DNA from 2 places in the Achromobacter sp. FW305-C-13 genome. Region 2 is predicted to be linked to the other one. Evidence: predicted binding sites of a transcription regulator. Region 2 holds the regulator's gene; the other holds the start of a gene.
The links. Region 2 encodes NrdR, which represses ribonucleotide reductase genes. Its sites were predicted from a motif close to CACNANATNTNGTG; they were not measured.
Positions count from the first base shown of each region.

Region 1: the regulator NrdR is predicted to act here: its motif matches at 13,800-13,813, upstream of AC3WMU_RS08255 (ribonucleoside triphosphate reductase).

Region 1 is NZ_JBYSYN010000001.1:1,839,743-1,854,850, forward strand. Features, by position in the region: gene AC3WMU_RS08200 (CheR family methyltransferase) at 1-723, shown strand, start outside; gene AC3WMU_RS08205 (LysR family transcriptional regulator) at 772-1,680, opposite strand; gene AC3WMU_RS08210 (M20 family metallopeptidase) at 1,793-3,208, shown strand; gene AC3WMU_RS08215 (Bug family tripartite tricarboxylate transporter substrate binding protein) at 3,260-4,240, shown strand; gene AC3WMU_RS08220 (TonB-dependent siderophore receptor) at 4,289-6,736, opposite strand; gene AC3WMU_RS08225 (FecR domain-containing protein) at 6,826-7,788, opposite strand; gene AC3WMU_RS08230 (sigma-70 family RNA polymerase sigma factor) at 7,795-8,322, opposite strand; gene AC3WMU_RS08235 (catalase) at 8,425-10,824, opposite strand; gene AC3WMU_RS08240 (hypothetical protein) at 10,835-11,449, opposite strand; gene AC3WMU_RS08245 (PepSY-associated TM helix domain-containing protein) at 11,717-13,327, shown strand; gene AC3WMU_RS08250 (DUF3325 domain-containing protein) at 13,324-13,674, shown strand; gene AC3WMU_RS08255 (ribonucleoside triphosphate reductase) at 13,820-15,108, shown strand, end outside.
Region 2 is NZ_JBYSYN010000004.1:89,338-104,445, reverse strand. Features, by position in the region: gene rplM (50S ribosomal protein L13) at 181-609, shown strand; gene rpsI (30S ribosomal protein S9) at 619-1,011, shown strand; gene argC (N-acetyl-gamma-glutamyl-phosphate reductase) at 1,211-2,275, shown strand; gene AC3WMU_RS24120 (DUF6776 family protein) at 2,321-3,067, shown strand; gene erpA (iron-sulfur cluster insertion protein ErpA) at 3,154-3,525, shown strand; gene AC3WMU_RS24110 (anhydro-N-acetylmuramic acid kinase) at 3,622-4,755, opposite strand; gene AC3WMU_RS24105 (M23 family metallopeptidase) at 4,836-6,245, opposite strand; gene tyrS (tyrosine--tRNA ligase) at 6,513-7,742, shown strand; gene AC3WMU_RS24095 (YbhB/YbcL family Raf kinase inhibitor-like protein) at 7,814-8,467, shown strand; gene AC3WMU_RS24090 (LysE family translocator) at 8,540-9,178, opposite strand; gene glyA (serine hydroxymethyltransferase) at 9,383-10,633, shown strand; gene nrdR (transcriptional regulator NrdR) at 10,849-11,328, shown strand; gene AC3WMU_RS24075 (GlxA family transcriptional regulator) at 11,374-12,336, opposite strand; gene AC3WMU_RS24070 (cysteine hydrolase family protein) at 12,356-12,919, opposite strand; gene ribD (bifunctional diaminohydroxyphosphoribosylaminopyrimidine deaminase/5-amino-6-(5-phosphoribosylamino)uracil reductase RibD) at 13,099-14,250, shown strand; gene AC3WMU_RS24060 (hypothetical protein) at 14,247-15,108, opposite strand, start outside.

The DNA.
Region 1 (15,108 bases), on a different contig from region 2:
CTGGACGGCAAGCACTACCTGCTGCGCCTGGTGCCTTACCGCAGCAGCGACAGCCAGGTCGACGGCGTCGTCGTGACGTTCATCGACATCACGCTCATCACCCGCGCCGAACGACGCCACCGCGTCCTGATATCCGAATTGCAGCACCGGACCCGCAATTTGCTGGCGCTGGTGCAGAGCGTGGCGCGGCGCACCTTGGGCGACGGCGAACCCTTCCAGCGGTTGGACACGCGTCTGGCCGCCCTGAGCCGCGTGCAGGGCATGCTGAGCGAAACCAACGGGGAAAAGATCGACTTCAGCGGCGTCGTGCATCGCGAACTTGACGCGGTGGGTAACGAGCGCCAGGTCACGATCAACGGCCCCGAGGTCCTCATCAGTCCGGAACGCATCCAGACGCTGGCGCTGGCCGTCCACGAACTGGCGACCAATTCCGTGAAATACGGCGCGTTGCGCTATGAATCGGGCCGGCTCGACGTCAAATGGCGCATCGAACGCCGCGACGGCGACACCGAGCACATGGTCCTGGATTGGGCGGAGTCCGGCCTTCCCGCCGCGCCGGACGCGACGCATCAGGGCTACGGCCGTGAATTGATCGAGCAAACGCTCGTCGTCGCGCTACGCGCCAAGACTTCTATCGACTTCAAGCCGGACGGCATCGCCTGTCATATCGACATGCCGCTTGAGCACACAAACGAGGCCAACGACGACGCGACGCCCAAGTAATCCTGGCCCCCGCGGCCGTCTTCACTCGCGGGAGCCAATTCGGCGGGCTTACTCCGGCAACCGCGTCGCCGCCGTCAACCGTTCGGCCATGAACGCCAGGAACTCGCGCGCCAGCAGCGGCAGGCTCCTGCCCTGCAACGTCAGCACCTGGATGCTTCGTTGCCGCATTTCCGGATTCGTGAACGGCACGCCCGCCAATTTGTCGCTGCCCACCTGGCCCATCAGGGTCAGATACCCCGTCAGCGCCACGATCCGGCTGCCAGGCAGCATCGGCAGGAACGCCGCCGAATGGTTCGACACATAGGCCGGTTCGATATGCAGCCCCGCGTTCGCGCAGGCCGTATCGAACAGTTGCCGCACCGTCGTGCCCTGGTCGCCCAGCGACAGCGGATAGTCCGCTAGATCCCGCATGCCCACGCTGCGCCGGCCCGCCAGCGGATGATCCCGGCACATCACCGCGTACACCGGCGCCCGCGTCAGCAGTTCGGTCTTCAAGCGTTCGTCCTGCACTGTGGAATAGCGCAATGCAATCTGCGACAGGCCTTCCAGGATCTGCCGGCTGACCTCCTCGGGCCGCTCCACATGCAGATGAAACCGCGCTTGCGGCCGTACCTGCTTGAATTCGGCCATGCTGAGCGGCAGGAAGCGATGGGCGAAACCTTCGGTACACGCCAGCCGGATGGTGACGTCGCCCACGTGGCCGCGCTGGCGGATCTGGGTGGTGACGCGCTCGGCTTCCAACGCGGCGGCGTTGGCGTAAGCCGCAAGCTGCCGGCCGGCTTCGCTAAGCGCCATGCCGCGCGCCTGGCGCTCGAACAGCACGATGCCCAGGTCGTCTTCCAGCTTGGCGATCTGGCGGCTGATGGCTGAAGCCGCCACGTGCTGGGCGGCGGCCGCCCCGGCAATCGATCCGCAACGGACGACTTCCAGGAAATACCGCAAGGCCAGTGAAATCATGATGGGCTCCAAATCCATGCCTTAAAAGCATGGGAAAGATGCTAATTATCTAATTGTGGCACGGGGTGAAGCGTAATAACTTTGTGCTTCCTTTGCGTACCCGAGAGCCGATGTGATTCGCGAACAAGCCGTCCTCCATGCCGTTGAAGCCTTTGATTCCGGCGCCCTGCTGGCCACGTTGACGCGTCGCGTCGCCTACGCGACGGAAAGCGAAGTGCCGGAACAGGCGCCCGCGCAGCATGCCTACCTGAACGAAGACCTGATCCCGCTGCTGACGGCGCTGGGCTTTTCCTGTGAGGTCCACGCGAATCCCGCCGGGGTCGACCTGCCCATCCTGGTCGCGCGCCGTATCGAACAGCCCGGCCTGCCGACCGTGCTGATGTATGGCCATGGCGACGTCGTGCGCGGCAACGCCGCCAAATGGGAAGGGGGCCGCGATCCCTGGCGCCTGCAAGTCGAGGGCGACCGCTGGTACGGCCGCGGCACGGCCGACAACAAAGGCCAGCACTCCATCAACCTGGAAGCGCTGCGGCAAGTCATCGCCGCACGGGACGGCAAACTGGGTTTCAACACGACCTGGCTCATCGAAACCGGCGAAGAAGCGGGCTCGCCCGGCCTGGCCGCCTTCTGCGAAGCCCAGCGCGAGGCGCTGGCGGCCGACGTGTTCATTGCCAGCGACGGCCCGCGCCTGAATGCAGAACGCCCCACGCTTTTCATGGGATCGCGCGGGGCAGTCAATTTCGAATTGAAGCTGCGCGCGCGCGAACGCGGTTACCACTCCGGCAACTGGGGCGGCCTGCTGGCCAATCCGGCCATCGTGCTGATGCATGCCATCGGCACCCTGGTGGATGCCAAGGGGCGCATCACCGTCGACGGCCTGCGCCCGCCCCCCATCCCGGCCGCGGTGGCTGACGCGTTGGCCGACCTGCACGTGGGCGGCGGCGAAGACGACCCCGAGATCAACGCCTGGTGGGGCGAACCCGGCCTGTCCGCGCCCGAGAAAGTATTCGGCTGGAACAGCCTGGACGTCCTGACCTTTGGCGCGGGCGATCCCGCCAAGCCCGTGAACGCGATCCCGGCGGAAGCCGTGGCCTGGTGCCAGCTGCGTTTCGTGGTGGGCACTGACTGGCGCGCGCTGGAAACCCATGTGCGCGAACACCTGCGCCAGGCGGGGTTTGCAGACGTGCAGGTGCGGATCGGCATGCAGGCCGGCGCCACGCGTTTGTCGCCCGACAATGCCTGGGTGCGCTGGGCCGCCGCGTCGCTGGAACGCACGACTGGCAAGCGGCCCGCGCTGTTGCCCAATCTGGGCGGCTCGTTGCCCAACGATATCTTTGCCGACCAACTGGGTTTGCCCACCCTGTGGGTGCCGCACTCCTACCCGGCTTGCGCGCAGCATGCGCCCAATGAACACCTGCTGGGCAGCGTGGCGCGCGAAGGGCTGGCCATCATGGCCGGCCTGTTCTGGGACCTGGGCGACCAGGGCCCCGCCCTGCGCGACGCGGCGGCGGCCTCGGAAACCGCGTGAATGCGTCGTCCCTTTTTCGCTTTCCCCTTTTGACTGATCGAGAGCTTTGCCATGACCGCTAGATTTTGTGCCGCCGTGATGGCGTTCAACCTTGCCGTCGCCGCCTATGCGGGCGAGGCCCCTGCCGCGTATCCCGAACAGCCGATCAAGATCGTCGTGCCGTTCACGCCGGGCGGCGCCACCGATGCGGTGGCCCGGCTGCTGGCCAACAAGCTGTCGGGCAGCCTGGGGCAATCCGTGATCGTCGAGAACCGCCCTGGCGCGTCCACCGTGATCGGCGCCGACGCCGTGGCGCGCGCGCAGCCCGACGGCTACACCCTGCTGTTGTCGGGCAGCACGACCTATACCGTGCTGCCGGCGCTGAAATCGTCGTTGCCCTATGACCCGATGCACAGCTACGAACACATCGCCATCGTTGCGATGGCCCCGGTCGTGCTGTTGGCGCAGAACGGGCTGGCGGCCAATACGGTGCAGGAAGCCGCCGCGCTCGCCAAGCAGCAAAGCGACAAGGGCGGCCTGATGTACGGCACCTTCGGCCCGGGCTCCGCGCCCCACCTGGCTGGCGAAATGTTTGCCGAAGCCGTGGGCGCCAAGATGATGCCGGTGCCTTACAAAGGCAGCGCGCAATTGATCACGGCCATGATCGGCGGCGAGGTCGCGTTGGGCGTGGACACGGTGTCGTCGGCCGCGCCGCAAGTGCGCGCGGGCAAGGTCCGCGCGCTGGCCGTCACGGGCGAACACCGTGTACCGCAGTTGCCGGACGTGCCCACCTTCACCGAAGCGGGCATTGCCCAAGTGTCCTTTGTGGGCTGGTACGCGCTGGCCGCCCCCGCGCGCACGCCTGCGCCGGTCATCGACACGCTGAACCGCGCGGTTGCCAAGATCATGGAAGATCCGCAGGTGCGCCGCGCAGTGTCGGATCTGGCGCTGGAGCCGGTCTACCTGCCGGGCCAGGCGTTCCAGGAGCAGATCGCCCGCGAACTGCGCACGTTCGGCGACGTAGCCAAGCGCGCGAACATCACGCTGGACTGATCGGGACGGCCCAGCCGGACACGGCGTCCGGCCGGGCCCCCCGCCGGATCAATACTTGTAGTTCACGCCCAGCATGGCGCTGAACGGCGCGCCATAGTAGTTGCTGTAGACGTTGGTGCTGGCGTAGTACTTCTTGTCGAAGATGTTGTTCAGGTTCAAGGTTGCCGACCACTGGCGGTTGAACTGGTAACGCGCCATCAGGTCCACCAGCGCATAACCGCTTTGCGACGACTCCAGCGGCTGGCCGCCCGGGCCACGGCTGGAATAGTTGCTGCCGCTTTCCCAGCGCACCCCGCCGCCCACCGTCAGGGCGCTTAGATCGCCCGGCAGGCGATACGTGGTGTACAGCTTGGCGATGTGGCGCGGCAGGCCGACTTGCGTGATGAAACCTTGCGGCAGGCGGCGGTCCACATAGGCGTAGGAGAGCTGCATCTGCCAGCCCGGCGTCAGTTCGCCGGTGATTTCGGCTTCCACGCCCCGCATCACCGCGCCGTCGACGGCCACGTAGGCGTTGTCGCCATTCGGGGCCAGACGGTCGCCGTCCAGCATGGCGTAGTTGTCCTGACGGGTCCGGAACAAGGCCAGCGAGCCATTCAGGCGACCGTCCAGGAACGCCGACTTCAGGCCAATCTCATAGGTATTGCCCTTGATGGGTTCCAGCACGCCGCCCGTCACGCTTTGCGCCTGCTGGGGCTGGAAGATGCTCGTGTAGCTGGCATAGGCGGACAAGGTGCTGGTCAGGTCGTAGACGATGCCGGCATAGGGGGTGTAGACGCCCTGCTCACGCATGTTGTCCGGGTAGGACGACCCATCGGTGTAGTTGTAGGACGCCTGTTGATCCCACCACGTCACCCGCGATCCCAGCACCACGGACAGCGCGTCGGTCGGACGCAGCCGGACCGCGCCATAGATCGACGCCTGCTTTTCGGTGTAATAGCGCTTGCCGGTCGACTGCCAGTCCGGTTCGGGCATGTCGCCATTCCACTGGCGGATGTCGGGAATCTTGGGGTCGTAGCCCGGCGCGGTCCAAAGCGGATAGGTGTCGTAGTCGCCCTTGGTGCGCGATGCGCTTGCGCCCACCACCAGGTCATGCTGGCGGCCGAAGGCGTCGAAGGCGCCGGTCAGGCTTGCGTCGACTGCATTCTGGGTCTTGGGAATGGGCCATTTGGCCACCCACACCGACGCACCCTGGCCCGTCGTCGGGTTGGCCCAGCCGTTGCTGCTGAACCAGCCATAGGTGCGGTCGTTGTCGTCGCCGGTGCGGGACACGGTTACCGAACCCTTCCACAACGGCGCGAACTCGTGGTCCAGCGTGGCGAACACGTTGTAGCGCGTGCGGTCCTGGCGGCTCCAGTTGGTCGCCGAGTTGAAGCGCTGCGGGAAATCCGTTTTGGTGCCGTCCGCATAAGCGGCCGGAAAGCCGAAGTACGAGCATGCCGTGCACTTCTTGCGCTGATATTCCGCGCCAAGCGTCAGCAGGGTGCTTTCGGCCAGATCCGCCTCGACCACGCCGTAAAGCAATTGCGAATCCTGCTTGACGCGGTCAACGAACGAACCGCCCTCCTGCCACGCGCCGACCAGCCGGCCCCGCAGCTTGCCCGATTCGTCCAGCGGACTGCCCAGGTCGAATTCCGTGCGCTTGTAGTCCCAGGAACCGACGGCCGCGCCCACGCCCGCCTCGAACTCGCGGGTGGGCCGCTTGCGCACCAGGTTGATCGACGCCGCGGGGTTGCCCGCGCCGTTCAACAGGCCGGTGGAACCGCGCACCACTTCGATCCGGTCGTACAGCGCGGTGTCCAGCCCCAGGGCATTGAAGTCCTTGTGCGTGGGCACGCCGTCCACCTGCATGTTGGTGATTTCCATGCCGCGGGCGTACAAGCCCTTTTCGTTGTCGTCGGCCGACCCCTTTTTCTTGAAGGTCAGGCCCGGCGTGTTGGCGATGGCGTCCTCCAGGGTGTTAAGCCCCTGGTCCGACAGGCGCTGGCGCGTCATCACCGAAACCGATTGCGGTGTCTCACGCAGGGTCATCGGCAGCTTGGTGGCGGTGGTGGACAGGCCCACCGTGTACGAGTCCGTGCCTTCGCTGGGCGCGGGCTCGCGCGAGCCCAGCACTTCGACCGGGGCAAGCGTCTGCGCACCGGCCACGCGCAGGCCGTAGTTGTTGCCGCCCTGGCTGACAGCCTCCAGCCCGGTGCCCGCCAGCATGGCCGCCAGGCCCGAGGCAATGCCGTAATCGCCTTGCAGGCCGGCGCTTTGCTTGCCTTGCGTCAGCTGGGCGTCGAAAGACAGCACCACGCCCGCCTGGGCGGCAAAGCGGCCCAGCGCCAGGCCCAGCGGGCCCGCGGGCACATCGTAGCGGCGGGCGGCGTCGGCTGACGGCGCGGCTTGCGCCAGCGCAGGCGGCGCCGACGCCAGCCCCATCAGGGCGACAAAGACGGCGCGCGCGATCGGCGCCAGCGGACCGGGATGGCAATGGAAAGACGTAGTGAAAGGCATAAGCTCGAGGTTTTCCGTGAATCAAATCCGACGTAATCCCTGCTAAGTCGGACGAGCACGGAAAAAGGACAATGCCAGGCGAAAATAAATCAACCGCGGGCGACGACCCGGGTGTAATAGCGGGTGAAACGCGACACCCGGACGGGCAGCGCGCGTTCCACGGCGGCCAGCGCGCGGTCGGTGTCGTCGATCGGGAACGCGCCCGACACCCGCAGCGACGCGACCGCCTCGTCGCAGCTGAGGCGGCCGGGACGGTAACGGTCCAGCTGCGCAATGAAGTCGTCCAGGCGCAAGCCATCCACGATCAAGAGGCCGCGGGTCCAGGCGTCGGGTTCGCCCGTGACGGCGCCGTCATGGCGGGCGCCCGCCCCTTCCAGCACGCCCTGTTCGCCCGCATTCAGGACCAGCGGCGGCCTTCCGTCCAGGGGCAGCAGTTCGACCGCATGCCGCAGCACCGCGACGCGCGTCTGCGTGTCTTGCCGGTTGACGGTGAAACGCGTGCCCAGCGGGCGCACCGTGCCGTGCAGCGTTGTCACGCGCAAGGGCGGCAAGCCCTGCGCGGCGTGTTCGGTATCAATCAGGATCTCGCCCGCGTGCACGGTGATATGGCGGCCGCGCGTGTCCACGGCCACGTCCACCGCGCTGGCGCTGTCCAGCCACAGCAAGGTGCCGTCCGTCAGGACCAGTTCACGTCGTTCGCCCGTTCCCATGCGGTAGTCGGCCAGATAACTGGCCGCCATCCGCTCGACCGGTAGCGTGCGCCAGGCCACCAGGCCGCCGGCGCCAAGCAGCGCCACCGCCCCCAGGCCGTTACGCAGCACGGCGCGCCGCCGCGTGAAGTGATGGTCGGCCCGGTACAGCGTATCGGCGGCCAGCCGCGCAGGCGCCGCGCCCAGCGTGCCGCGCAGCCGTTCGACCTGCCGCCAGATGCGGGCATGTTCCGGGTCGGCCGCCAGCCAGCGGCCATGCGCTGCCACATCGGCCGCGCTGACGTCATCGGCGCATAGCCGCGCATACCATTGCGCCGCCGCGGTAATTGTCTTGTCCGCCATCGCCGCCTACTGTCGTTCCAGGGCGTAGACCAGGCAGTGCTCGGTCGCGCGCGCCATGTACTTCTTGACCGAGCTGACCGTCACGCCCAGCTTGGCCGCGATGTCGGCATAGCTTGCGCCTTCCAGCTGCGACATGAGGAAAGTGCGCCGCACCTTGTCGCCCAGGCCGTGCAGCATGGCGTCGATTTCGCGGATGGTTTCCAGCAGTATGGCCTGCGTCTCGGGCGAGATCGCATGGGCCTCGGGCTGCTGCGCCAGGGTTTCCAGCCAGGCCCGTTCCAGCACCTGGCGGCGAATGTGGTCGACCAGCGTGCGTTGCGCCACCGTGGCCAGAAAGCTGCGCGGCTGCCGCACGCCCTGCAATTGGGCCATGGACGCGGGCGAAGCCAGCAAGCGGAGGAAAGTGTCTTGTGCCAGGTCGGCGGCCTCGGCGGGCACGCTCAGGCGGCGCAACAACCAGCCGCGCAGCCAACCGTGATGGTCGCGATAGAGCAAGCCCAGCTCGCGGTGCTCCAGAGATTCCGAGGACGACATGGCCGTAGCGCGACCGCTTCCTGATTTTTAAGAATGGGAATTGTAATCATTATTGATGATGGCGGGCAATTGCCCGCCATCTTCCCGGATGCCTGCCCGCCGCTACACCATGGGCGGCACCGTTTCACGCTCGGGGTGCCGGTGCTTGGCCAGCGCCTCGATGAACAGGCCCGCGCTTTTCGCCGGCGAGCCGCCGCCCATCAGCAGGCCTCCGTCCGACTCGTCAGGCGCAATGCCCGCCGATCCGAACAACTGCCCGCCCCGTCCCAACGCCAGCAGCGTCTTGCCGTGGCGGAAGGCGTCGCGCAGGAATTCCAGCGCCCGCCCGTCCGTCTGCAAGCGCCCCACGGCGCCCTCGCCGCCCGGGACGATGGCCCCATCGAACAGCCCCGAAGGGTGGTTGTCCAGCGACGCGTCCGCGTCCAACGTGCTGCCGTCCTCGGCCTGCACGGGGCCGATGCGCTGGCCCACCAGCCGCACCACCACGCCTGCCTTGATCAGCGCATCCGCCACGGCCGACACGGCCGCGCCGTCCACGCCTTCGGCCACCAGGATGGCGACCTTGCGCGTGGCGACGCCGCCATCGCCCGGTCTTGCGGTCAGCGACAGCGTCGGCGACACCTCGACCTCGGGCTTGGGCGGCTCGGCGATGGCGCGCGGCAAGGGCTCGGGCAAGGCCATGCCCAACTGGTCGGCCACGGCCATGGCCAGCTCGTCCGACACGTTGCGCAGCGACGCCACCATGCGCTGCCGGATTGCCGGCACCGTCAGCTTGCTTAGCTCAAAGGCGAAAGCGTTGATGATGTGCTGCTGTTCCCAGTCGGTCTGGCTATTGAAGAACAGCGTGGCCTGGTTGTAGTGCTCGGCGAACTTCTCGGGATGGCCGCGCAGTTCGTCGCCCGTCACCGGTTCCGGGAATGGCACGAAACCTTCCATGCCGGCCTGGAACGGGCAGCCGCCCGCCAGCGAATTCGGTTCATAAGCCACCCGTCCGCGATGGATGGCCTGGCGATGCATGCCGTCGCGCTGGTTGTTGTGCACCGGGGCAAGCGGCGCATTGATGGGGATCTCGTGGAAATTCGGGCCGCCCAGGCGCGAGATCTGCGTGTCCACGTAAGAATGGATGCGCCCGGCCAGCAGCGGGTCATTGGTGAAATCCACCCCCGGCACGACGTGCGCCGTGCAGAAGGCGACCTGCTCCGTCTCCGCGAAGAAGTTGTCGGGGTTGCGGTCCAGCACCATCCGCCCGATGGGCCTGACCGGCACCAGTTCCTCGGGCACGATCTTGGTGGCGTCCAGAACGTCGAAGCTGAAGCGTTCCGCCTCTTCTTCTGTAAAGACCTGCACGCCCAGTTCCCACTCTGGGCCGTTGCCGGCGTCGATGGCTTCCCACAAGTCGCGCCGGTGAAAGTCGGGGTCGGCCCCCGACACTTTGACCGCTTCGTCCCACACCTGGGAATGCGTGCCCAGCACGGGATTCCAGTGAAATTTCACCAGCCGCGATTCGCCTTCGGCGTTGACGAAGCGGAACGTGTGCACCCCGAAGCCCTGCATCATGCGGTAGCTGCGCGGAATGCCGCGGTCAGACATCACCCACATCAACATGTGCGTGGATTCCGGCATCAGCGACACGAAATCCCAGAACGTGTCGTGGGCGGATGCGGCTTGGGGCATGCCATGATGCGGCTCGGCCTTCACCGCGTGCACCAGATCCGGGAACTTCATCGCGTCCTGGATAAAGAAGACGGGGATGTTGTTGCCCACCAGGTCCCAATTGCCTTCATCGGTGTAGAACTTCACCGCGAAGCCGCGCACGTCGCGCGCCGTGTCCTTGGAGCCGCGTTCGCCCGCCACGGTAGAGAAGCGCACGAACACCGGCGTGCGCTTGCCCTTTTCGGCGAACAGCGACGCGGCCGTCAGGTCGGTCAGCGCCTCGTAGCATTCGAAGTAGCCGTGGGCGGCCGAGCCGCGCGCGTGCACGATGCGTTCAGGGATGCGCTCATGGTCGAAATGCGTGATCTTCTCGCGCAGGATGAAGTCTTTCAGCAAGGCCGGGCCACGCAAGCCCGCCTTGAGCGAATGCTGGTTGTCTGCGACGCGCACGCCCTGATTCGTGGTCATCATCTGATCGCCGGCATCCGAGCGCACGCGCGCCAGCCGGCCATCCACGGCATTCACGCCCGGGGCGGCCGCGTCGACGGTCTTGTCCGAGACCTCGCTTTCCGACAAGGTGCTGGCGCCCACGGACGGATCGGCAAGGGGTACGTGCGCACCGGTGACCGGGCAGCGTGCCGCCTCGGCGCCGTATTCGGCGGCCTTGTCGGCATTGTGGGGGATGGCCGCCACCGTGGCGCCCACGGCAGCGGCTCGCTTTAGGGCCGGATGGCCGGGCTTGCCGGCGGGACCAGCAGCGGGACCGCTATCGGTATTCATATAAGCGGTGTCGAGTGCACCGCCGCCCTTGCCTGCGGGGGGCTTGCCTGCGGGTTTCTTGCTTGCCATGGTCGGTCTCCTAGTGTTTCAGCATCTTGTCGCGCGACTGTTCGGCGCGGGATGCGCCGATCGCGGATTCCACCTGTTTGACCTCTTCGGGCGGCGGCAGCACGGCCGGAAAGCCCAACGACTCGATCCACAGTTCGCGGGACCAGCCTTGCGTGTGATACAGGTGATGGTCTTCGTCGGTCGCGACGGCGTCATAGGCCTGCTTCAGGATCTTGGCTTCCTTGCCCGTGTGCTGGTCGGCAATCACCCCGATCAGCGACCAATTCGCGTGATCCTTCGTTTCGGCCAGCACCACGCACTCGGTCGCCACCAGCTGCGCGGCATCCGGGTCCCCTGCACTGACCGCCATCTTCATGGCCTTGACCAGCGATTCGCCCAGATGACGGACCACCTCGCGGCCCGGCGTCTGGGTTTCGGGGTCGAGTCCCAGTTGTTCAAATACGGTCAAAAGGACGCGGTGGTGCGTGCGCGTTTCTTCCAGGTATTCCTTCCACTCTTTCTTCAGGTCGTCGTTGATGGCACAGGACACCGCGGTCTCGTAGACGGACAGGCCGCCGATCTCGGTCTCAAGCGCCTGATAGAGCAGTTCGTGGATCTGCTGGGCGTTTCCGGCTTTGTGTTTCATCAGGGGGCTCCTTGTTCAGTGGCACCTGCGGCCTGACCGGCCAGGGGCGGACAGTCAAGCGGATGAGGCGCCACTACAGCAATCCCCATGCCTGATCACGCAACGCCTGCCTTCGCGAAACGGGTGGGCCCGGAATCCTTAGCATCGCAACTCCGGCCCCAATTCGCTTAGAATTGGAACCATTCTCAATAAAATCAAAATCCGTCCGGCTCGCGGCGGCAACAACGAATAAAGAGGCTCGTTCTGAAATCCGGTTTCCGCCTATCCATGGCCTGGTTGCATACCTGGGTCGGCCTGTGGTTTTCCTGGCTGCTGTTCACGGTGTTCCTGACAGGGTCGCTGGCCGTGTTTTCCGAGCCCATCACCCACTGGATGACGCCCGAGCACCACGCGGCCGAAGCCCTGGCCGCCCAGCAGGAAAGCGCGCCCGTGGACCGCGCCCGCCGCCTGGAGCTGGCGATCGACTACATGTCTCGCAAGCACGCAGGCGCCGAGATGTGGGAGATCTGGCCCGTCAACCGCTCCCACGAAAACAGCCTGTCGGTCTATTGGTTCGACCAGAACGGCCAGTACGCCGATGCGGAACTGGACCCCGCGACCGGCGCCGAAATGGATGACCATCACGACGAGGAAGGCCGCGCCACGATGGGCGGCACGCACTTCGTGAACTTCCACTACACGCTGCACGAAAGCCATTACGGCCTGTGGATCGTGGCCTTCGCCACCATGGCGATGCTGGTGGCGCTGATTTCGGGCGTGGTCACCCACAAGCGCATCTTCAAGGACTTCTTCACGTTCCGCGTGAAAAAGGGGCAGCGTTCGTGGCTGGACGCGCATAACGCGGTCGCCGTGCTGACCCTGCCCTTCCAGTTCATGATCGCGTACACCGGCATCGTGATCTCCAGCGCCGAACTGATGCCTGCCCCGGTTGCCGCCCAATACGGCGCCGGCATGGAAGGCACCCGCCTGTACCTGGCCGAGATGCAGGGCGAAGTCAAACCGCTGCGCACCGGCACGCCGCTTGCAATGCCTAAGCTGGAACCCATGGTGGCCCAAGCCGAAGCGCTGATCGGCCAGGCCGCGCGCGCCATCGTCATCAACAACCCCGAAGACAGCTCCATGCGGATTGCGGTCTACGGCTGGAACGAAGACCGCGACACCTTCCACAACATCAGCGCCACCACCGGCATGGCCGAATTCTCGGGCGCCACGGGCGAACTCCTGCGCACGCGGCCCGCCGGCGGCGTCAATGGCGGCACGCCCGCGCTGGTGCGCCAGGTGATGAGCGACCTGCACATGGCGCGCTTTGGCGGGCTGGCCATCCAGTGGCTGTACTTCATCTGCGGGCTGGCGGGCGCCGCCATGATGGGCACGGGCGCCGTGCTGTTCATGGTGAAGCGGCGCGCCAAGCTGGGCAACGAATTCGGCGGCGCCACGGCGCGCATGTACCGGCTGTTCGAAGGCCTGAACGTAGCCGCGCTGGCCGGCCTGGCCGTGGCGTGCGTCAGCTACTTCTGGGCCAACCGCCTGCTGCCTGTGGCGCTGGAGAACCGGGTGCTGTGGGAACTGCGCTGCTTCTTCGGCGTATGGGCGCTGATGCTGGCGCTGGCCTGGCTGTGCAGCCCGCGCCGTGCATGGATCTCGCAACTGGGCTTGTTGGCAGCGCTGTGCCTGCTGCTGCCGGTAATGTCGTTCGCGTCGCTGGGCGACCATGTGTTCGCGCAGATCGCACGCGGCGATTGGGAAAGCGCCGGCGTTGAACTGACGGCCGTCGCCTTTGGCGTACTATCCGCCTGGGCGGCCATCCGTTTGTGGAAGAAGCCCCTGTCCGCGCCCGCCCAGCGCAAACCCCGCGCGAACCAAGAGGCAGCGGCATGAACATGAACGACGTATTCGCCATTGTGATGGCTTTGCTGCTGACCTACTCGGGCATGGCCTGCCTGAGCCTGGCGATGCCGCGCCATTACGACCAGGTCTGGGGCCGTGATCCATCGGCCGGCCATACGCGCGTGCTGCGCGGCGCCGGCGTGCTGTTGCTGGCGCTGGCGCTCCTGCCTTGCGTCGGCCTGTGGGGCAATACGGTGGGCGTGGTCGCGTGGCTGGGCTGGCTGTCCGCGGGCGCGCTGCTGTGGGTGGGCATGCTGTCCTGGGCGCCGCGTCCGGCCGCCAGCACCGCCGCCCTGGCGGTGGCCATTTCGCTGGCGGGCATCGGCATCGGCTTCTGAGGCCCATTGGGCACTGCGCTTTGCGCGGGCCCCTTCCCTGTGTTTGACCCGCATCAAACCAGGCTGATATCGCGCGCAAGCTACGCGCCGATAGCACCATATGTGGTGGTAGAGTTTTCACACCCCACTACATATGGTGTCAATAATGCCTATCCAACACATCCTCAAGCGTGACGGCCGCGTCGCGGACTTTGATCGCGACAAGATCGCGCACGCCATGGCGGCGGCCGGAACCAGCACCGGGGAGTTGGATCTGGCGGGCGCGCAGGCGCTGACCGATATCGTCATCAGCGCCTTGGCGGACCAACCCTGCCCCGGCGTCGAAACCATCCAGAACCGCGTCGAAGAAGCCCTGGTCAAGGCGGGCCACTGGCGCACCGCCCGCGCGTACATCGTGCACCGCGAACAGCATGCCAGGTTGCGCTCGCTGCGCCACACCCTGGTGGATGTGGAAAGCGCCATGGAGGAATACCTGGACCAGCGCGACTGGCGCGTCAACGCCAACGCCAACCAGGGCTACAGCCTGGGCGGCCTGATCCTGAACGTGGCGGGCAAGGTCACCGCCAACTACTGGCTGTCCATCGTCTTTACGCCCGAAGCGGGCCAGGCGCACCGCGACGGCGACATCCACATCCACGACCTGGACATGCTCAGCGGTTATTGCGCCGGCTGGTCGCTGCGCCGTTTGCTGACCGAAGGCTTCAACGGCATTCCCGGCAAGGTGGAATCCACCCCGCCCAAGCACATGTCGGCCGCCATCGGCCAGATCGTCAACTTCCTGGGCACGTTGCAGAACGAATGGGCCGGCGCACAGGCCTTCAGTTCCTTCGACACCTACATGGCGCCCTTCATCCGCCGCGACGCGATGACGTACGCCGAGGTGAAGCAAGCCATGCAGGAACTGATCTTCAACCTGAACGTGCCCAGTCGCTGGGGCACGCAGACGCCGTTCACCAACCTGACCTTCGACTGGACCTGCCCGGCCGACCTGAAGGAACAGGTGCCCTACGTGGGCGGCCAGGAAATGCCCTTCTGCTATGGCGACCTGCAGGCCGAAATGGACATGATTAACCGCGCCTACATTGAAGTGATGATGGCCGGCGACGCCAAGGGGCGCGTGTTCACGTTCCCCATTCCCACCTACAACATCACGCCCGACTTCGACTGGAACCATCCCAACACCGACCGCCTGTTCGAAATGACGGCGCGCTACGGCCTGCCCTATTTCCAGAACTTCCTGAATTCAGACCTGGAACCCCATATGGTGCGGTCCATGTGCTGCCGCCTGCAGCTCGACCTGCGCGAACTGCTCAAGCGCGGCAACGGCCTGTTCGGATCGGCGGAGCAGACCGGATCGGTAGGCGTGGTCACCGTCAATTGCGCCCGTCTGGGCTACACCTGCCAAGGCGACGAGGCGAAGTTGATGGCGCGCCT
Region 2 (15,108 bases):
GCTTTCCCTCATTTTGACCATTGCACGGGCGGGTAATAACGCTTAGGCGGGACGTCATAAAGATAAGGCCCGGAACTTGAAATCCAACGATTTCACGTCGCCAGGATTCTTGTCTAGTTGGGGAAAGAACACTGGCTAGACGTTCTAGTCAGCAAGAACTTTTTATTCTTAGGAACCATCATGAAGACCTTTGTGGCCAAGCCGCATGAAGTCCAACGTGACTGGTTTGTGATCGACGCCAAGGGCAAAGTCCTCGGTCGTGTGGCCAGCGAAGTCGCACGTCGTCTGCGTGGCAAGCACAAACCTGAATTCACGCCGCACGTTGATACTGGCGATTACATCGTCATCATCAACGCATCCGATATCGTCGTTACCGGTACCAAGGCGAAGGACAAGAAGTACTTCCGCCACACCACGTACCCGGGCGGTATCCGCGAAACGAACTTCGAGAAAATGCAAGAGCGTTTTCCCGGTCGCGCCATTCAGAAGGCCGTCAAGGGCATGCTGCCCAAGGGTCCTCTGGGCTACGCCATGATCAAGAAGCTGAAGGTCTATGCCGGTGCCGAGCACCCGCACACCGCCCAGCAGCCCAAGACGCTGGATATCTAAGGAAACGCCATGATCGGTAACTGGAATTACGGAACCGGCCGTCGCAAAACTTCGGTGGCTCGCGTTTTCATCAAGAAGGGCACGGGTAAGATCGTTGTCAACGGCAAGCCCGTCGACGAGTTCTTCGCCCGCGAAACTGGCCGCATGATCGTGCGCCAGCCGCTGGAACTGACCGGCCACCTGGAATCGTTCGACATCAAAGTCAACGTCCACGGCGGCGGTGAAACCGGCCAGGCCGGCGCAGTCCGTCACGGCATCACGCGTGCCCTGATCGACTACGACGCGACCCTGAAGCCCGCACTGTCGCAAGCTGGCTTTGTGACCCGCGATGCCCGTGAAGTCGAACGTAAGAAGGTCGGCTTCCGCAAGGCACGTCGTCGCAAGCAGTTCAGCAAGCGTTAATGTTGCTGCAAAAAACCCGCTTCGGCGGGTTTTTTGTTTTTGGGCGGACGCGGGACAGATGCCCCGGCCGCCCCGCGCGGAACTCCGCGCACCCCGTCCGGTCGGACAAAGGGGTTCGCGCACCAATTTTGGCACGGTGCCGCAAGACCCGTTTCCCGAGCGATACAATCTAGCCTCGTTCTACGAAGAGCACACCATCATGGCCCAAGCATCGAACACCCGTATCAAGGTTGGTATCGTCGGCGGCACCGGTTATACCGGCGTCGAGCTGCTGCGCTTGCTGTCGCAGCATCCCAATGTGGAATTGACCGCCATCACGTCCCGCAAGGAAGACGGGCTGCCGGTGGCTGACATGTATCCGAACCTGCGCGGCCGCGTGAACCTGGCCTTCTCGGCGCCGGAAAAGGCCACGCTGACGGATTGCGACGTGGTGTTCTTCGCGACGCCCCACGGCGTGGCAATGGCGCAAGCCCAGGAACTGATCGCCGCGGGCACCCGCGTCATCGACCTGGCCGCCGATTTCCGCCTGCAGGACATCCCCACCTTCGAACGCTGGTACAAGATTCCCCATACCTGCCCGGACATCCTGGCCGAATCCCAATACGGCCTGGTGGAACTGAACCGTGAAGCCATCGCCCGCGCGCGCGTCATTGGCAACCCCGGCTGCTATCCCACCACCGTGCTGCTGGGCCTGGCTCCGCTGCTGGAAGGCGGCAAGCCGTTGGTCGATGCCCAAACCCTGATCGCCGACTGCAAGTCCGGCGTCTCGGGCGCCGGCCGCAAGGCGGAAGTGGGCTCGCTGTTCTCGGAAGCGTCCGACAACTTCAAGGCCTATGGCGTGGCCGGTCACCGCCACCATCCGGAAATCGTTGCCCAGCTGGAGAAGATCTCCGGCGGCAAGGTCGGCCTGACCTTCGTGCCGCACCTGGTGCCGATGATCCGCGGCATGTTCTCCACGATCTACGCCCGCATCCTGCCTGAGGCCCGCGACACGGACTTCCAGGCTCTGTTCGAGCAACGCTACGCCGACGAACCCTTCGTGGACGTGATGCCGGCTGGCAGCCTGCCCGAAACCCGTTCGGTGCGTGCCTCGAACAACCTGCGCATCGCGCTGAGCCGTCCCGGCAATGGCGACCAGCTGATCGTCCTGGTCGTGCAAGACAACCTGGTCAAGGGCGCCGCCGGCCAAGCCGTCCAGAACATGAACTTGATGTTCGGCGTGCCCGAATCGACGGGCCTGGATCAGGTCGCGATTCTGCCCTGATGCCCGGATCGGGTGGCGGCTCCGGCCGCTGCCCCTCTGCTTCCCATGTCAGTTGACTCCCCCGCCACACCTCCATCCCGCCCTGCCGGCGGGCTGCTGCGCGTGGCGGCAGGGCTGCTTGTCGGTGTGCTGCTGGGCGGAGCCGCCGGCTACTTCCATGCCCAACGGCAAGCCCAGCCGCAGGATGCCGTCGTGATCAGCGCGGCGCAGGCCGAGGCGCAGCAAGAAGCCATGCGCCAGCAGGCCACGCAATTGCGCTACACGCAGGGCCAGCTGGATACCGCCGATGGCGAGCTCGTCATCGAGCGCGCCGCCCGCCAGGAACTGGAGACCCAACTGCGCGTCGTGCAGGCCGAAGTCGGCCGCGTGCGAGACCAGTTGGCGTTCTACGAGCAGTTGCTGCCTCCCGGGCCGGAAGGCTCGGTGGACATCCGTGGCGTGCAGATCGACCGCGAAGGCGGCGGGCTGCGCTACAAGGTGCTCTTGATGCGCAGCGGGCGTAACGGCGGGGCCTCCTTTGCGGGCGCGCTGCGTTTCCAGGCTACGGGTGTCCTGAAGGGCGAAACCGTGACTGTCGATCTGGCCCCCTTGCAGGTCAAGGCCGAAACCGGGCCCGTGACGGCCACGGGCGAATCCACCACGGCGGCGTCCCTGGCCCTGCAATTCGACCAATACCAGCGCAGCCAGGGAGTTCTGGCGGTGCCCGAGGGCTTTGTCCCCGAAAGCGTTACCGTCAGCGTCCTGGAAGGCGATACCGTCCGTGCATCGCGCAGTATCAAACTGGAACTTTGAGTCTAGTCAAGCCCTGCGCTATAGTGACACTATGCGAGCGCCGTTGCCGCTCACCGAAATATGGCCTATCCGGCCAGGAGTGAACCATGAATGCAGTGACCGAAACCGTCGACCTCCAGGCCGCCCCGCCTGTTCCTTTGGTATTTACTGACTCGGCTGCCGCCAAAGTGAAGGACTTGTTGGCCGAAGAAGGCAACCCCGAGCTGAAGCTGCGCGTGTTTGTCCAAGGTGGCGGCTGTTCGGGCTTCCAGTACGGCTTCACGTTCGACGAAGTCGTGAACGAAGATGACACCGTGCTGGACAAGGCCGGCGTTCAACTGCTGGTTGATCCGATGAGCTTCCAATACCTGGTCGGCGCCGAGATCGACTACAAGGAAGACCTGGAAGGCGCGCAGTTCGTCATCCGCAATCCCAACGCCAGCACCACCTGCGGCTGCGGTTCCTCGTTCTCGGTGTAATTCCTCTCCGGTTCGGGAAAGCAAAAGCCCTTCGGCATGCCGAAGGGCTTTTTGTTTTTGGGCGGCATGTGGTGCGGTTCGGCCTTCATGCCCGCTTCAAGCAGGATAGAGCGCGCCCAGAATCCGTGGGCCGCGCGCGCCCGTCACGGCCGGCAGCCCAGCGGGCCGGCGTTCGACAAACGCCTGCGCCAGCCACGCAAAGGCCAGCGCTTCGACTTGCTGCGCAGGTACGCCCAGCGCATCGGTCGCTTGCACCGGACGCTGCAGGCAATACGCCAGTTCGCGCATCAGACCTGCGTTATACGCGCCGCCGCCGCACACGAAGACCTCTTGTGTGCCCGCAGCGGCCGCGTCGATGGCATTGGCGACCGTCCTGGCAGTCAGGCGCTGCAGCGTCGCCTGCACGTCCTGAGGGGCCGGCTTGGGGCCGTCGAATGCGGCCAGCCGGTCGTCCAGCCATTGCAGGTTGAACAGGTCGCGGCCGGTGGACTTGGGCGGGGGCAGGGCGAACCAGGGCTCGCTGGCGATCAGTTGTTCCAGCAAGGGCGCCACCACCTGGCCGGTGGCGGCCCAGCGCCCGTCGGCGTCATAGGGCTGCCCCAGATGGCGTTGGCACCAGGCGTCCAGGAAGACGTTGGCCGGGCCGGTATCGAAGCCGCGCGCCGGCTGGCCGGGCGCCAGCAGCGTGACGTTGGCGATGCCGCCCAGATTGAGGACGGCGCGGCCATGCTGCGCGCCGAAGATCGCGGCGTGGAATGGCGGCACCAGCGGTGCACCTTGGCCGCCTGCGGCCACGTCGCGGCTGCGGAAGTCCGCCACCACGTCGATGCCGGTCAATTCCGCCAGCAAGGCAGGCGCATTGAGCTGCACGGTATAGCCGCTGTCCGGCCGGTGCCGGACGGTCTGGCCGTGCGCGCCGATGGCGGTCACGGCGTCCGCTTTCAGGCCGGCGTCCTGGAGCAGGGCGGCGACCGCCTGGCCGTACAGGCGGGCAAGCGCGTTCGCGGCCAGCGCGGCGCGCGCCAGCTCGTCGTCGCCGGACAGGTTCAGCGCCAGCAGCTCGCGGCGCAGGTTCTCGGGCATGGGCAGGCTGGCGCTGGCAAGCACGTGCGGCGCCTGACCGGCGTCCAGGCGGACGAGCACGCCGTCGACGCCGTCGACGCTGGTGCCGGACATCAAGCCGATGTAGAGCGCTGGGTTGCCCTGCGGGCGGGGTGCGGAGGAATTCACAGGCGCCTCGGAAAGAAGAAAGGCGGCCGGCAGAATCTGCGCGGGCCGCCTTTTTGGGACGTTTTGCTGTGGCGGGCCGGTTAGCGGCTGGCCACGTTGGTCAGGGCATCCGGCAGCGTCTGCTGGAACTCGGTCAGCAGCTGGATCTGCTGCTTGTACGGTCCCACGGCCTGGTTGAACGCGCGGACTTCCGCAGGTTCCAGGGCGCGGGCGACCGGCAGGTCTACCGACAGCGGGTCGATCGGCTGGTTGTCCACGCGGAACTCGTAGTGCAGGTGCGGGCCGGTGGCCCAGCCGGTGGCGCCGACGTAGCCCAGCAACTGGCCTTGCGAGATCTTCGAGCCCTTGGTGATGCCTTCGGCGATGCGGCTTTGGTGGGCATACAGCGTGGAGTACTTGCCGTGATGCTTCACGATGACCACGTTGCCGTAGCCGTTCTGCCAGCCGGAGAACTCGACCGTGCCGTCCGCGGTGGAGTGGATTGGCGTGCCCGAGGGCGCGGCGTAGTCCACGCCCTTGTGGCCCGTCCAGGTCTTGTGGATGGGATGCATGCGCATGCCGAACGTCGAGCTGATACGGCTGAACTTCAGGGCGGTGCGCAGGAACGCGCCGCGCAGGCTGGTGCCGTCGAAGTCGTAGTACGAACCGCTCTTTTCGTCGGGGCTGAACCAGACGGCGCTGTAGGTCTTGCCGCCGTTGATGAATTCCAGGGCCAGCACGCGGCCGGCGCCGGCGTAGCGGCCGTCGTGCGAACGCACTTCGTAGACCACGCGGAACTGGTCGCCCTGGCGCAGGTCGCGCAGGAAGTCGATCTTGGCGCTGAGGATGTCGGCCATCTGCATGGTGACCGAATCCGGGATGCCGGCGGCGTCCGTGGCGCCGAACAGCGACGACTTGATCGTGCCCACGGCAACGCGGGTCTGACGGTCGGTGCTTTCGGTGACTTCCTCGGCCTTGTAGCTGTCGCCGGACGGGGCCACGTGCAGCATGCGCGTCACGACCTGGCCGTCGGTCTCATTGCCCGGGGTGTGGATGTAACGCAGCCAGATCAGGTTGCCCTGGTCGTCCGTGGCGGCCTGGACGGAGCGGCCCGGGTACAGCTTGTAGATGCTGCGGGCGCTGGCGTCGTGCGTCAGGAAGGTCTGCAGGTTCGGGGCGTCCAGCTCCAGGCGTTGCAGCACGGCAGCCAGCGTATCGCCCGCACGGATGCGGGTTTCGCTGATGTACGGCGCGGCGCTGGGACTGCTGACTTCGACTTGCTCGGCGGTCAGCGGCAGCACGCTCTGGATGATGCGGGACGGGGGGAGTTCGGTGCGGTCGGGTTGCTGCACCATGCCGAGGGCGGCGGCGCCTGCAAACAGACCGATAGCGGAGACGAGAAGAGTGCGACGGAAAAGTCCCGAGCGATGGGGCTTGGGCTCAACGGGCGCAAACAGGGCAGCAACTTTGCGCTTGATGCTACTCGCCAGTTCGTGGAGGCCACGATTCATCGTGAAGATACCCTCTCAGGTGGCTTGAGCTCGCAGGGTGCGTAACACGAACGGCCCCTGCGCGCCACGGATTCGGGGGCAAGGGCTGCTGGCGCAGGGCGCATCTTGTGAACAACGGGTGGTAGGCCGAACCGCAACTGCGAACTGCGTATAGATAGCAGTTGCGTATGATTGGGCGGTATCCTAGCTGATTCGGCTAGAATTTTCGATAGTTTTCGTCACTTTTTACACCTTTTTGTCGGCTGAAGCCGCGTTGGTCCCCCTGCCATGTCACCCTCAGAAGCCCCTATCACTCCCGAAGTCGAAGCCGATCTGCGTATAGCCAAGCGCGGCTGCGACGAGTTGCTGGTCGAGTCCGAATTCGCCCGCAAGCTGGCCAAGAGCCGCGCCACCGGCGTGCCCCTGCGCATCAAGCTGGGGCTGGATCCCACCGCGCCGGACATCCATCTGGGCCACACCGTGGTGCTGAACAAGATGCGCCAGCTGCAGGACCTTGGCCATAACGTCATCTTCCTGATCGGCGATTTCACGTCGACCATCGGCGACCCCAGCGGCCGCAACAGCACCCGCCCGCCGCTCACGCGCGAGCAGATCGAGGCCAACGCCAAGACCTACTACGCGCAGGCCAGCCTGGTGCTGGACCCGGCCCGCACCGAGATCCGTTACAACTCCGAATGGTGCGATCCGCTGGGCGCACGCGGCATGATCCAGCTGGCATCGCGCTACACCGTGGCCCGCATGATGGAACGCGAGGACTTCACCAAGCGCTTCAAGGGCGGTATCCCGATTTCGGTTCACGAATTCCTGTATCCGCTGATGCAGGGCTATGACTCGGTGGCGCTGAAGTCCGATCTGGAGCTGGGGGGCACCGATCAGAAGTTCAACCTGCTGGTCGGGCGCGAGCTGCAAAAGGAATATGGCCAGGAGCCCCAGTGCATCTTGACGATGCCGCTGCTGGTGGGCACTGACGGCGTAGAGAAGATGTCCAAGTCCAAGGGCAACTACATCGGCATTTCGGAGTCGCCCGATTCGATGTTCGGCAAGCTCATGTCGATTTCGGACACGCTGATGTGGCGTTACTTCGAACTGCTGTCGTTCCGTTCGCTGGAAGAGATCGCCGCCCTCAAGCAAGAGACCGATGGCGGGCGCAACCCGCGTGATGCCAAAGTCATGCTGGCCCAGGAAATCATCACGCGCTTCCACTCCGCGCGAGCGGCCGACGAAGCGCTGGCGTCCTTTGAGGCACGCTTTCGCGACGGCGCCATTCCGGAAGACATGCCCGAAGTGAATATCGGCGGCGCGCCGGTGGGTATCCTGAAGCTGCTGCGCGAAGCGGGCCTGGTTGCATCGGGTTCCGAGGCGCAGCGCAATGTGGAGCAGGGCGGCGTGCGCGTCAACGGCGATCGGGTCGAGGATAAATCGTTGCAATTGCCCGCGGGGACTTACGTCGTCCAGGTGGGCAAGCGCAAGTTCGCGCGTGTTAACTTGAACCCATGATTGCGAAGTTTTGATACGCTGAGGGTACAGGCAAGGGCGGGACGCCCTTGCGGCACTTCAAGGAGCACGACATGAAACTTTCGAGTTTGTCTTTTTCCGATCACGAGTCGATTCCGGAGCGCTATGCCTTCGGCAAGATCGATGCGCAATCGCACGTCGCGCTGGCAGACAACTACAACCCGCAGTTTTCGTGGGACGACGTCCCGCCGGGAACGCAGTCGTTTGCGTTGATCTGCCACGATCCGGACGTGCCGTCGCGGCCTGACGACGTCAACCAGGAAGGCCGCGAAGTTCCGGCCGACCTGCCTCGCGTGGATTTCTTCCACTGGGTGCTGGTGGACCTGGCGGCCGACCTGCGCGAAATCGATGAAGGCGCTTTCTCCAACGGCATCACGCCGCGCGGCAAGGGCGGTCCTTTGGCGCCGATGGATGCGCGCCAGGGCATCAATTCGTATTCCTCGTGGTTCGCCAATGACCACGACATGAGCGGGGATTATTTCGGCTATGACGGCCCGTGCCCGCCCTGGAACGATTCGATCGTGCACCGCTACGTCTTCACGCTGTACGCGTTGGACGTGCGCAGCCTGAACCTGAACGGCTCTTTCACCGGCGAGGACGCGCTGCGCGCCATGCAGAAGCACGTGCTGGCCCAGGCATCGGTGACGGGCACCTACACGCTCAATCCGAAACTGGCGCCGAAGCAGATCGGTGCGACCGAGGCGTAGCGCCAGCCGCTGACGCTGCGTAAAAAGGGCCGCAATTGCGGCCCTTTTTTTGCGTTTCCCACCCACCGTCCGTCAGGCGGTCGAACGCTTCAGGCGCAGCAGCGCCAGTCCGAAGGCGACGAAGATCGAGCCGACCAGACGGTTCAACCAGACCACGATGCGCGGTTGGCGCAGCAGTCGGCGGGCGCGGCGGGCGAGGGCGCCGTAGGTCAGCAGCGACACCAGCGACATGGCCATGAAGATGCCGGTCAGGATGAAGAACTGCGGCAGCAGCGGCTCGTGCGCGTTCAGGAATTGCGGAAACAGCGCGGTGAAGAACAGGATGGGCTTGGGATTCATGGCGGCCACGAACGTGGCTTCCAGGTACAGGCGGCCAGGCCGGCGCGGCGGGGCGGCGATGGCGGCGTCTTCGGGCGGCGCGATGTGGGCGCGGCCCAGCAGGTGGCGCAGGCCGACATAGATCAGGTAGGCGGCGCCTGCAATCTTCAGCGCCGTGAAGAGTAATGCCGAAGACTGCAGCACCACGCCCAGGCCAAGCATGGCCGCGGCCGACAGCAGGAACAACCCGGTGACATTGCCCAGCGTGGACGGCACGACGGCGCGCACGCCGCCCGCCGCGCCGTTGCGGATGGCAAGCATGGTGGCGGGCCCCGGACTGATGACGCTGGCGGCAGCTACTAGCGAGTAGGTTATGAGGGTGGCGCTTTGCATGAAAGTTTCTCAAGTCGGGTTGAGAGCGGTTTCCGGGCACGACGCGTTAGCGTGGTTTTCGTGCCCATCGCCGGTATTTTGCCCCTCTTCGACCCATGTTGGCGGCAATTGAATCCGCCTGACGCGGTAAACTATTCAGCATTCTTCGGGTTTACCCACCCGACACGGCTTTCTCCTCTCTTACCGCCTCAGGAATCCCCCGTCATGTTTGACCGCAACCTCACCTTGTCCAAGGCTGACCCGGACGTTTGGGCCGCCATCCAGAAGGAAGACGTTCGCCAAGAGCAGCACATCGAGCTGATCGCTTCGGAGAACTACGCCAGCCCGGCCGTCATGGAAGCCCAGGGCACGCAGCTCACGAACAAGTACGCCGAAGGCTATCCGGGCAAGCGCTACTACGGCGGTTGCGAGTACGTGGACGTGGTCGAACAGCTGGCCATCGACCGCCTGAAGCAGATTTTCGGCGCCGAAGCCGCCAACGTGCAGCCCAACTCGGGTTCGCAGGCCAACCAGGGCGTGTACATGGCCGTGCTGAAGCCGGGCGACACCGTGCTGGGCATGAGCCTGGCCGAAGGCGGCCACTTGACGCACGGCGCGTCGGTCAACGCATCGGGCAAGCTGTACAACTTCATCTCGTACGGCCTGGACGAAAACGAAGTCCTGAACTACGAGCAAGTCGAGCAACTGGCCCGCGAACACAAGCCCAAGCTGATCGTCGCGGGTGCATCGGCCTACGCCCTGCACATCGATTTCGAACGCATGGCCCGCATCGCCCGTGAAAACGGCGCGCTGTTCATGGTCGATATCGCCCACTACGCGGGTCTGGTCGCCGGCGGCGCCTACCCCAACCCGGTGCCCCACGCCGACTTCGTCACGTCCACGACGCACAAGTCGCTGCGCGGCCCGCGCGGCGGCGTCATCATGATGAAGGCCGAGCACGAGAAGATCATCAACTCGGCGATCTTCCCCGGCATCCAGGGCGGTCCGCTGATGCACGTCATCGCCGGCAAGGCCGTGGCGTTCAAGGAAGCGCTGGAACCCGGCTTCAAGGATTACGCGCAGCAAGTGGTCAAGAACGCGAAGGTGCTGGCCGACACGCTGGTCAAGCGCGGCCTGCGTATCGTCTCCGGCCGCACTGAAAGCCACGTCATGCTGGTGGACCTGCGTGCCAAGGGCATCACGGGCAAGGAAGCGGAAGCCGTGCTGGGCCAGGCCCACATCACGGTCAACAAGAACGCCATCCCGAACGACCCGGAAAAGCCTTTCGTGACCAGCGGCATCCGCCTGGGCACGCCGGCCATGACTACCCGCGGTTTCACGGAAGCCGACGCCGAACTGACCGCCAACCTGATCGCCGACGTGTTGGACAATCCGCGTGACGAAGCCAACATCGCCGCCGTGCGCGCCCGCGTCAACGAACTGACGTCGCGCCTGCCGGTCTACGGCAAGAAGTAAGCAGCACTTCCCCGGCCCCCAGGCTATCCGCCGCAGGGGCCAGACCAAAGGGACGGCCCCGCAAGGCGCCGTCCCTTTGCTTTCCGGGCGGCAGGCGCTATCCTCGAGCCGGTTGTCCGTAGTATTGGGGACGAATAAGCCGTATTGGCGCTTCCCGCGGGGCGCATCGTTACAATATGCTCAATTATTGCTATCCGTGCCTTTAGGGAACACACATGCGGTGTCCATTTTGCGGCAATGCCGAAACACAGGTCGTCGACAGCCGCGTCTCGGAAGAGGGCGACGCGATCCGTCGCCGCCGCCGCTGCCTGTCCTGTGACAAGCGGTTCACGACCTATGAGCGGGTGGAGCTGGCCCTGCCTTCGATTGTGAAGCGCAACGGCAGCCGCAGCGAGTACGATCCCGCCAAACTGCGCGCCAGCCTGAGCCTGGCGCTACGCAAGCGCCCCGTCAGCACCGAGGACGTGGATGCGGCCGTGGCGCGCATCGAAGAACAGTTGCTGGCAAGCGGCCTGCGCGAAGTGCCCAGCGAACACATCGGCGAACTGGTCATGACCGAGCTGCGCAAGCTGGACAAGGTGGCCTACGTGCGCTTTGCGTCGGTCTACAAGAGCTTTGAGGACATCGGAGAATTCGTCGAGGCCATCCGCGAAATGCAGGGACCCTTGCTGCCGGGCAAGCTGCGCAAGGAATAGCGCCCGGCGAGGTGCGGCAGGACGATAGACGGCGCTTCGGCGCCGTTATTGCAGGGTCGCCGACCGCGCCAGGCTGGGCGTCTGCGGCTGGAATTTGCGCCAGACGCGGCGCATGTGCTGGGCCGAGCCGAAGCCGGATTTTTCCGCCACGCGCTCCAGGTCCAGCCGGGTTTCGCGCAGCAGGTCGCGCGCCAGCGCGACGCGTATCTGATACAGGTAGTCCATCGGCGTGCAGCCCGCGTGCTCGCGGAACAGCCGCGTCAGGTGGCGGGCGCTGGTGTGCGCCTGGTCCGCCAGCGACTGCGCGGACCACGGCGCGGCGGGGTTGCGCACGACGGCGTCCTGCACGCGGTGCACACCCGGATGCATATGGCTGCGGTGCTCCAGCCACGGCGACAGCGTGGAATCCGTGCCGGCGCGGCGCTGATAGACCACCATGTCGCGCGCCACCTCGCTGGCGACGCGCGGCCCGCAGTGGCGCGACACCATGTGCAGCGCCAGGTCGATGCCGGCCGTGATGCCGGCGCTGCTGACCAGGTTGCCGTCCTCGACGAAGATCCGGTTGTCGTGCACGCGGGCGGTCGGGTCGATGTCCGCCAACTGCGTCAGGCAGGAGTGGTGGGTGGTGCAGTCGCGTTGCCGGGTCAAGCCGGCCGCGGCGGCGAACAGGGCGCCCGCGCAAACCGTCATCAGCGTGAAGCCGTCCGCCGGGTGGCGCACCGCCAGCCAATCGATGACGGCGTGGGCGTCCGGGCCGTCCAGCCGCGTGGGCTGGCCCACCACGCCCGAAATGATGACCAGCGCGTGCGCGGGCAAGACGGCCGGTAGCGGCTGGATGTGGGCAAGATGCAGGCCCGCGATGCCGCTTTCCACGGCTTCGGAAGGGCCGCAGAAATGCTGCTCGAATGTGCCGGGGCAAAGCTTGTTGGCCACGCGGAAGGCTTCTGCGGGACCGGCCAGGTCCAGCAGGACGATGCCCCGCGACAGCACGAAGTACACGGGGATCATGGCGCTTTCCTTGTCCGGGTCAGGCCGCCAGCGCGTCGGCGGCGCGCGTGACGCGTGCAAACCGGCCTTGCAGCACCAACTCGGTATGGTCGCGGATCTCGGCCGGCGTGTAGTGCTTGCCGGACGGGCTTTGCATGGCGAACGTCAGGGTGGCGTCGGTGGGGAAGACCACCTTGAAGCCCGCGTCGCTGGCGTGGCGCGACGTGGTTTCGCAGCATTGTTCGGTGCGGATGCCGCTGACGATGATGCCTTCGATGCCGTTTTCCCACAGCCAGTCATGCAAGGAGCGGCCGTCCGTGCTTTCGGCGTACAGCGAGGAATGCACCGTCTTATGGAACACGGCGGTGGGCGCCACACGCAATTCCTGCAGCGTCTTGACGTGGCCCGAGGCCAGCGAGAACGGATTGGCCGGGTCGCTGGACTTGCTGACGTGGAACACCTGCAGCACGGGAATCCCCTGGGCGGCGGCCGAATCGATCAAGCCCTGGATCTGCTCCAGGAAGGCCGGATACTCGGTCTCGTCCCAAAACGGACGGTGCCGGAAAGATTCTTGTACGTCGATGACGATCAGCGCTTGTTTCATGTTCCGGGCTCCAGGCCAAGGGTTTGAGGGGGTACGACGCCATTCTGCTGCGGATTCCCGCCGTACACGAGATCGTCGAAAGACGCCTAACGGCCCAAAACGGACATGATGAGAGCATACCCCTTCCAGCAGGGGCGGGATGCGCCCGCAGGCGCCGCGACGGACATACAATTCCGGCCATGACGACCGTAAGCCCCCCCGACGATATCTACTGGATGCGACGCGCCCTGGCGCTGGCAGACCGCGTGCTGTTCACGACGGCGCCCAACCCCCGGGTCGGTTGCGTCATCGTGCGCGACGGGCGTGTGCTGGGAGAAGGCGCGACCCAGCCGCCCGGCGGCCCGCACGCCGAAATCTGCGCACTGCGCGACGCCCAGCACCGTAATGAACCGGTTGAGGGCGCCACGATGTACGTCACGCTGGAGCCCTGCAGCCATTTCGGCCGCACGCCGCCTTGCGTGGACGCCGTACTGGCCGCCCGGCCGGCGCGGGTGGTCGTGGCCATCGGGGACCCGAATCCGCTCGTCAACGGACAAGGCCTGGCGCGCTTGCGCGAGGCGGGCATCGAGGTCGTGACGGGGGTGTGCGCCGAGGAAGCGCTGGCGGTCAACGCGGGTTTCATCTCGCGTATGAGCCGGGGGCTGCCCTGGGTGTGGATGAAGATGGCGGCGTCGCTGGATGGCCGCAGCGCGCTGCATAACGGCATGTCGCAATGGATCACCGGCCCCGAGGCCCGCGCCGATGGTCACCATTGGCGCGCGCGCAGCTGCGTGGTGCTGACGGGCATGGGCACCGTGCTGAAGGACGATCCGCAACTCAATGTGCGTGGGGTGGACACGCCGCGCCAGCCGCGCAAGGGGGTGGTGGATGGCCGTTTCGAGATCCCGGAGGGCGCCCGCCTGTTCGATGGCGCCGAAGTGATCGTCTTCACCGCCCGCGAAGACGCGGCCAAGGCAGCCCGCCTGGCCGACAAGAACGTGCGCGTGGTGGTGCTGCCGGCCCAAGCGCCGGACCGCGTGGACCTGCCGGCCATGATGCGCTGGTTCGCCCAGGAGCAGTTCAACGAAGTCCATGTGGAGGCGGGGGCGGGCCTGTCGGGCGCGCTGGTTGCCGCGGGCTGCGTGGATGAATTGCTGCTGTATCTGGCGCCCGTCCTGCTGGGCGATGCGGCGGGCATGGTGCGCCTGCCCATGCTGGAACACCTGGACGCCGCCCAGCGCTACGAATTCATCGACGCCGCGCGGCTGGGCGCCGACGTGCGCTTGCGCGCCAGGGTGCCTGGCACCTGGCGGCAATTGATGCAGCGGGTGGCGCTGCCGGCGCTGGCTTAGGCTCGGCCGTCTGCCTTGGGCCGGCGGGGCGCGGCGCAGTGGCGCCATGCGAAGACGCAGGCGGCGCCCGCGACAATCATCAGCAGCCCGGCGGCCAGCAGCAGCCCGCCGTGATCGCGGCGCAAGCGTTCCCATGCCTTCCACGCCTGCGTGTAATGGAACCAGGCCGCCGCCTGGAAGTCCGGTGCGGGGCACTCCCGCCCGAACGTCGTGCTGAAAGGCACCTGGGCGCCTTGCTCGACATAACGCTGGTACACCGCCTGGGCGCGTTCGGGCGAGTCGTCGATGATGTAGCGGGTGCCTTGGCAAAGCACGGCGGCGAACGCCTGTGAACGGTTCGGCAGCAGCGCCGCCGATTGCAGCGCATGGTCGGTTGCGACCTGCCGATAGTGGAAGCGCGCATACGGCTTGGCTTCGCTGGCGGCGAAGCGCATGCGTTCTTCGGGTGTCACCAGCGGCCCGGGCAGGGCCGCCTCCGCACGCTGCGCCGGCGTGTCTTGCGGCGGTTGATTGCCGCCATCCGCGCTTTGACGCCACGGTTCCGGGCTGCGGCCTGCGCCATAGGTGTAGTTGCCGTCGTACACCGCAAAGTCAGGATCCTGCTCGTAGCCAATGATTTCCAGGCCATGGCGACGGGCCAGTTGCGCGGCCTTGAACCAGGCTTCTGCCCGCGCCGTGCGGCCCCAGGCGCTGCCGGCTTGTTGCAGGGCGGCTGTGTATTGGACGGCGTGCCGATGGCTGCTGGCCGGCGTGACGCGCCACGCTCCGGCGGCGTCATACGCCAGGGTGGCGAAGCGGGCGTCGGCGTCTTGCGGGAAGTAGGCCAGGGCCTGATCCATGCGGCCTTCGCGCATCAGG